Linked DNA regions of Cohaesibacter sp. ES.047. The main gene of each other region encodes a partner of the protein of the gene in region 2 in a complex. Links are inferred from orthologs where the notes say so. Each region holds a gene or a part of one and is shown on either strand. Other genes may lie near its edges.

What was found.
Region 1: the proteins of CPH65_RS21075 (region 2) and dnaN are in contact, whole or in part, in a solved structure (PDB 1OK7), measured with the Escherichia coli proteins. The link is inferred for Cohaesibacter sp. ES.047 from one-to-one orthologs.

What each region holds. Positions count from the first base shown.
Region 1 is NZ_LT907844.1:599,330-602,430, reverse strand. The notes cover bases 129-2,905. They hold dnaN (DNA polymerase III subunit beta), read right to left. Parts: upstream 2,188-2,905; coding sequence 1,069-2,187; downstream 129-1,068. Other genes in these bases: dnaA (chromosomal replication initiator protein DnaA), read right to left, coding at 2,402-2,905; recF (DNA replication/repair protein RecF), read right to left, coding at 129-1,025. Outside these bases: more of recF, read right to left, coding at 1-128; more of dnaA, read right to left, coding at 2,906-3,101. UniProt on the Escherichia coli protein: Confers DNA tethering and processivity to DNA polymerases and other proteins. Acts as a clamp, forming a ring around DNA (a reaction catalyzed by the clamp-loading complex) which diffuses in an ATP-independent manner freely and bidirectionally along dsDNA.
Region 2 is NZ_LT907844.1:4,602,424-4,605,656, reverse strand. Bases 54-2,962 are described here. They hold CPH65_RS21075 (DNA polymerase IV), read right to left. Parts: upstream 2,230-2,962; coding sequence 877-2,229; downstream 54-876. Other genes in these bases: CPH65_RS21065 (response regulator), read left to right, coding at 2,734-2,962; CPH65_RS21070 (DUF3572 domain-containing protein), read right to left, coding at 2,292-2,570; CPH65_RS21080 (EipB family protein), read left to right, coding at 54-871. Also shown: more of CPH65_RS21080, read left to right, coding at 1-53; more of CPH65_RS21065, read left to right, coding at 2,963-3,105; CPH65_RS21060 (PleD family two-component system response regulator), read left to right, coding at 3,130-3,233. UniProt on the Escherichia coli protein: Poorly processive, error-prone DNA polymerase involved in translesion repair and untargeted mutagenesis. Copies undamaged DNA at stalled replication forks, which arise in vivo from mismatched or misaligned primer ends.

The DNA.
Region 1 (3,101 bases), 4.0 Mb from region 2 along the record:
AGCGCCTTCTGCTCACCGGTCGAACATTTGGCTGCGGGCATATCCTTGGGGCCGTGACGAACGATCAGGTCGGAGCGATGCGGCCCTTCAAGCGTGCGGCCTGCGCCGCGATCCCGGTTGCGCATCTGCGCCAGGATGCCGCGATAATGCTCTTCGCTCTCGATCGCCGGGCGCGAAAAAGCCTCGGCTTCCAGAATGCCTTCAAGCCCCACCAGAGCATTGGGAAAGGCCGATGACCCTTCGTTTGCATGCAGCAAATCAAGAGATCGGTTCAGGAGCGAAACCAATTCGGCCCTTGCGGTCGCGATGGCTGAGCCATATTCGGCCATCTGGGCCTCAATGCCATCAAGCCAAACCGTCTCGTGCGGGGCCTCTTCGAGCAGCCGATTGCGCTGGCGCATCGCTTTCTCGAACGCATTGACGCGGCTGCCATGGGTCTTGTCGATGGCCAGCACCATCCGGTCGAGCCACTTACGCCGCTCGGACGCTGCGCCCGTAAAATGGCTGTCCATCTGAGGGGTGAGCCAGATCACCGAAACATGGTCGCCAAGGCCTTCCGCCGATTTGCTCGGAGCGCCATTGATCCGGATGCGCCGTTGCATGGAGCCATCCGGGCTCGGTTGCAGGCCGGTTCCCAGTTTTGTCGGGCCAAAGGGCGTATCGATGGCAACGGAGACCGCCCAGCTGCCTGACGCCCCCTCGCGGGCGATGTCCGGATAGGCGACACGCCGGAGCCCGCGGCCCGGTGACAGAAAGGAAATGGCCTCAAGCAAATTGGTCTTGCCCGATCCGTTGGCTCCGGTCAGGACGACATGCCGACCAGTAAGGGCCAGCGACAGGGTGGGATAGTTGCGATAGTCGGTCAGGCTGACAGATCGAACCGAAACCCTGTCGACAGGCGCATCGTCCTGCGTCAGAAAGGCGGCGGCTGAAGGCGTATCTGTCATGCGTGCGAACCAGTCCCTGTCTGTTGCCTGCCTTGTGCGGCTTTGAGTCAAAAAGGGCATTTCCGAAGAAATGCCCATGGAAACGCTCCATCTGATCGTGATGTCGTCGGAGCGGATCCGATCACACGCGCATCGGCATCAGCACATAGAGCGTGTCATTGTCACCATAGTCCTGAATGAGGGTCGGCGAGCCGGAATCAGCCAGTCGGAATTGCGCGCTGTCGCTTTCCAGCTGGTTGGTGATGTCCAGCAGGTAACGGGCATTGAAGCCGATTTCCATCGGTTCGGAATCATACTCCACTGCCAGCTCGTCGGTTGCCGTGCCCGAATCGGGGTTGGAAACAGAGAGCACCAGACGGCCAGACTCGACACTCAGCTTGACCGCGCGGCCCCGTTCGTTGGACACGGTCGCCACACGATCAACCGCTTGGGCAAACAGGGCATTCTCGACCTTCATGGCCTTGTCGTTGCCTTTTGGGATGACCTTTTCATAGTCCGGGAAGGTGCCGTCGATCAGTTTGGACGTCAGCACGACCGGCCCGATCGTCAGGCGGATTTTGGATTCGGATAGCTCGACCGCAATGTTTGCTTCGGGGTCTTCAATCAGCTTCTGGACTTCCGAAACGGTCTTGCGCGGCACGATCACGCCGGGCATGCCAGCAGCCCCTGCCGGAGCGGGCAATTGAGCTTGTGCCAGACGGTGACCGTCCGTGGCCACAGCGCGCAACAGCTGGGTGCCGTCGACCTCAATGCTGTGCACATAGATGCCGTTGAGATAATAGCGCGTTTCCTCTGTCGAGATCGCGAACTGCGTGTGATCGATGAGTCGCTTGAGATCAAGCGCCTTGATCGTGAAGGTGTGGCTGAACTCTCCGGCCGTGATGTCGGGGAAGTCCGTTACCGGCAGGATCTGCAAGGTGAAATGCGACCGACCGGCGCTGATGGCAAGGGACGTCTGATCTTCGTTCGTCTCAAGAGTCACTTCCGAGCCGTCGGGCAATTTGCGAACGATGTCATAGAGCATGTGAGCCGGGACGGTGGTTGCGCCCCCTACTTCAACCATGGCCGGCGCTGTTTCCAGCACTTCCAGATCGAGGTCGGTTGCCTTGAAGACCAGATCTCCCCCTTCGGCTCTGAGGAGCACGTTGGAGAGGATCGGAATGGTATTCCGTCTCTCTACCACCCGATGGACATGGTTCAGCGACTTCAAAAGGGTTGCCCGCTCGAGAGTGACTTTCATATCCCTAAATTCCCTACTTCATTACAATCAATACGCGTTCCCGAACCAGATACCGGCAAGTGCGGGGACGCAACTTTGAACCGAATGGCCGGATATGGCAAGGGGATCGGCTCAATTACTGAGCCGATCCCCTCAAATTTCTCGCACTTATCAGCGCTATTTTTCGGTGCAGTCTCAAGGGATGCCTGAGGGCTGCTGCTGATGTGCCGATTTGCTACTCGGCGATGTTCCGCTTCAGCATCTCGATTTCCTGCTGCAGGGTATTGTCAGATCCTGCGAGCTCCTCGATCTTGCGCACGGCATGCAGAACCGTCGTGTGGTCGCGACCGCCAAACCGCCGACCGATTTCCGGCAGGGAGCGTGGCGTCAGCATCTTGGACAGATACATCGCGATCTGGCGCGGACGCACGATCGTGCGGGTCCGGCGAGAAGACAACAGGTCAGAGCGTGACACATTGTAATGCTTGGAAACAACGCGCTGGATATCCTCGATACGGATGCGGCGCGGCTCTTTCGAGCGGATCAGATCCTTCAGTGCCTGCTCGGCCATCTCCACCGAAATCGGAGCGCCGGTCAGTTGATTGTGTGCCATCAGGCGGTTGAAAGCACCATCAAGATCCCGTCCATTCGAGCGGATGATGCCGGCCACATGGTCAAGCACCAGCTCGGGAATGGCCAGATTCGGATCCCGGCGCGACGCCTGCTGGGCACGATCCGTGAGGATCGAGCGCCGCAGTTCCTTCTCAAGGGGCTGCAATTCGCTGACCAGACCACCGGCCAGACGCGAACGGACGCGTTCATCGAGGCTTTCCAGCTCGACCGGCGGGCGATCAGCCGCAACCACCACCTGACGGGCGCCGTCGATGAGGCTGTTGAGCGTGTGGCAGAATTCCTGCTGGATCGACTTGCCCTGC
Region 2 (3,233 bases):
GATGCAAAGCGTTTTCGCTTCCCTTGTTGCGCGATCCTGGATCGTTTTAACGGCTGGATTGTTGCTCTGTTGTTGGACTGGTCTGGTCCATGCCGATGAGGCCGAACAGACGTTGGCACCCTACCGGGTGATTTATGACATCAATCTGGGCGACGAGACGATGTCCCTTTCCAAGCCGGCAGCGGTTGCTGCCCTCAATGGTCGGATGGTGTTTGAGCTCAGAGGCAATGCCTGTGAGGGCTACGCCACGACCCAGCGGCTTGTTACATCGACAGAGATGTCCGAAGGGCCAACCGCGCTTGAGGATATCCAGATGGCAAGCTTTGAGAAGCCCGAAGGGAAGGGCTTGGATTTCTTCAAGCGCCATCTTGTAAATCAGCAACCGCAGCTAAGGCAGCGCGGAGCTGCCGTTAAAAAGGGCGGGCATATCAGGGTCGGTATGGCGCAACCTTCGCAAATGGCATTCGAGCTGCCTGAAACGGTGCTGTTTCCCGCAGCATACATGAAAGAGTTGCTCGCGGCCGCAGAGGCGGGAGAGCGTGTCTTTACCGCCCATGTCTTTGACGGGGCGGACGATCCGGGAGAGTATTTTCAGGTCTCGACATCGATCGGCACGCCTTTTGTCGCAGCCGGTGCTGAAGACGCGGCACAAGTACCTCATCCCGCTCTTGTCGGCATTAAGGGGTGGCCGGTGACGCTTGCCTACTATCCGTCCACGTCTTCGGCTGAGGACATGACCCCGCTCTATGAGGTCAATACCACCCTTTTTGCCAATGGTGTCTCAGGCAACATGCAGTTCAGCTTTGAAGGCTACGCGCTCGATTTTCAGATCAGTGAACTCGAGCTTTTCCCTGCAAGTGATTGTGACTAAAGGCGTTAGTCTATTCCACTGTCTTCGTCGGGCTTTTGAGCTGAGTGAATCTCAACCTGATCGCTTCCGGGCCGCGGGGCATTGAGATGCCCCTTCAGTGTCAAGCCCAGCTCGACAATCTTGCCGCCGAACTTTTCGCTGAGGCGGTCCATCGCCTTTTCCGCCTTGGCGCGTTTGCCGGCGTTCTCATCGACCAGATCCGGCGGATCTGCAAGGAGATCGGGTTCAAGTTCTGACAGTCCGATGCCCAGAAGCCGGAAGCTTGTCTCGTTGTTCAGCTCCTTGAGCAGCAAGTCCTTGCCCGTGGTGAAGATGCGATCCGCAAGCTGTGTCGGGTCATGAAGAGAGCGGCTGCGGGTGATGGAGCGAAACTGCGGGTTCTTGAGCTTGAGTGTGATGGTCCGACCGGCGAGCCCCTGCTTTTTGGCGCGCTTTGCTGTGTTCTCGGACAGGCGCCGTAGAATCGGCAACAGATCATCGGCGCTTTTCAGATCGCGATTGAAGGTGGTCTCGGAGCTGATGCTCTTGGTCTCGGAGTGGGAGGATACCTTGCGTGTGTCCTCGCCACGAGCGAGACGGACGAGACGAAGGCCAAGCGAGCCGAAGCGTTTGGCCAGCTCGGTTTCGTCGGCTTGTTGCAGCTGTCCGATGGTGTGATAGCCGTCATCAGCCAACTTTCTTTGAGACACCGCACCAACACCCCAGATGATGGAAATGGGCTTGTCCTTGAGGAACGCCAGGGTCTCGTCCTTGCCGATGAGCGAATATCCCCGGGGCTTGTCAAGGTCCGAGGCGACCTTGGCAAGGAACTTGTTGTGACTGAGGCCGACCGAGACCGATATGCCGACCTCTTCCTCCATCCGTTTTGCAAACCGGGCAAGGGTCAGGGCTGGATAGGCGTGATGGAGCTTTTCCGTTCCGGTCAGGTCTAAAAAGGCCTCATCGATCGAGAGCGGCTCGACGAGCGGGGTGAGGGATTGCATGGCCTCGCGAATTTGTCGCCCGACGGCGCTGTATTTGGCCATGTCGGGACGAATGATCACGGCATCGGGGCAAAGCTTTTTGGCCTGAAACATTGGCATGGCAGATTTCACACCGCGAATGCGGGCGATATAGCAAGCGGTTGCCACGACCCCTCGTTGGGCACCTCCGATGATCACCGGTTTATCGCGCAGGTCTGGATTGTCGCGTTTTTCAACCGACGCATAGAAGGAGTCGCAATCAATGTGGGCGATCGTGAGCGTGCGCAATTCGCTGTGTTTGATCATGCGCGGCGAACCACAATGGGGGCACCGCTGTGGGGCTCCCTGTCCATCCTGCAGACAGTCTCGGCAAAGAAACGTGTGTGACGGGCTCATGGTGTGGTTCGCAAGGTGATTCGCCAATTTGCCCCAACCGGGGCCGGATTTGGGTGTGGTGTCTAGTAAGAGCCGGTGGTCGCCATGCTCATGGGATCCAGACGCGCCTTGGCTGCGGCGATATCCTCCGGCGCGATGCCCTTGTTGCTGGCAAAGGCTAGCACGAGTGCATCGTCTACCAGCATGAAGTCGAGAATGGCCGCTAAAAACGAAGGTTCTGCAGCAACTTGGTGCAGGTCCGATGGATCTAGGCCGCTGAGGGCAAGAAATCTGCCCATCAATTCTACATCGGACGAAAGGAAACCGAGTGCGTCGATGGCCAATGCTTCGGCTTCTTCCATGGCGGGGAGGGAGTGTTTTGCGATCATTGGACCTGTTTGTCCTTTTGAAAGGTTTGATCTGTATATAAAATTGTGACGATAATAGCGAATCTGACGAAGAAACCCAGATCTATTCGCGCGGGCGGGATCCGTTGTTCGCACGGGATATCAAGGGCGGGGGACCATGGGCAAGAAGATACTCATTGTCGAAGATAACGAGTTGAACATGAAACTGTTCCTCGATTTGCTTGAGGCGTATGGATATGAGACGATAGGCACCAGAAACGGACTTGAAGCTCTGGATCTGGCTCGAGACCATCGTCCTGACCTTATTCTGATGGACATCCAGCTCCCCGAAGTGTCGGGCCTTGAGGTTACCAAGTGGCTCAAGGAAGATGACGATTTGCGCAGTATTCCGGTTGTGGCGGTTACTGCTTTTGCCATGAAGGGCGACGAAGCCCGCATCAGGCAAGGCGGCTGCGAAGCATATTTGTCAAAACCGATTTCCGTTGCCAAGTTCATTGAAACCGTGCGCACCTATGCTGGTGATGCCTGACCTTGCCTGTTCTAAGGATACCCGATGTCTGCCCGTATTCTTGTCGTCGACGACATTCCTGCCAATGTAAAATTGCTCGAAGCGCGCTTGATGGCCGAGTATTTCGATGTTCTGTGCGCACACAGCGG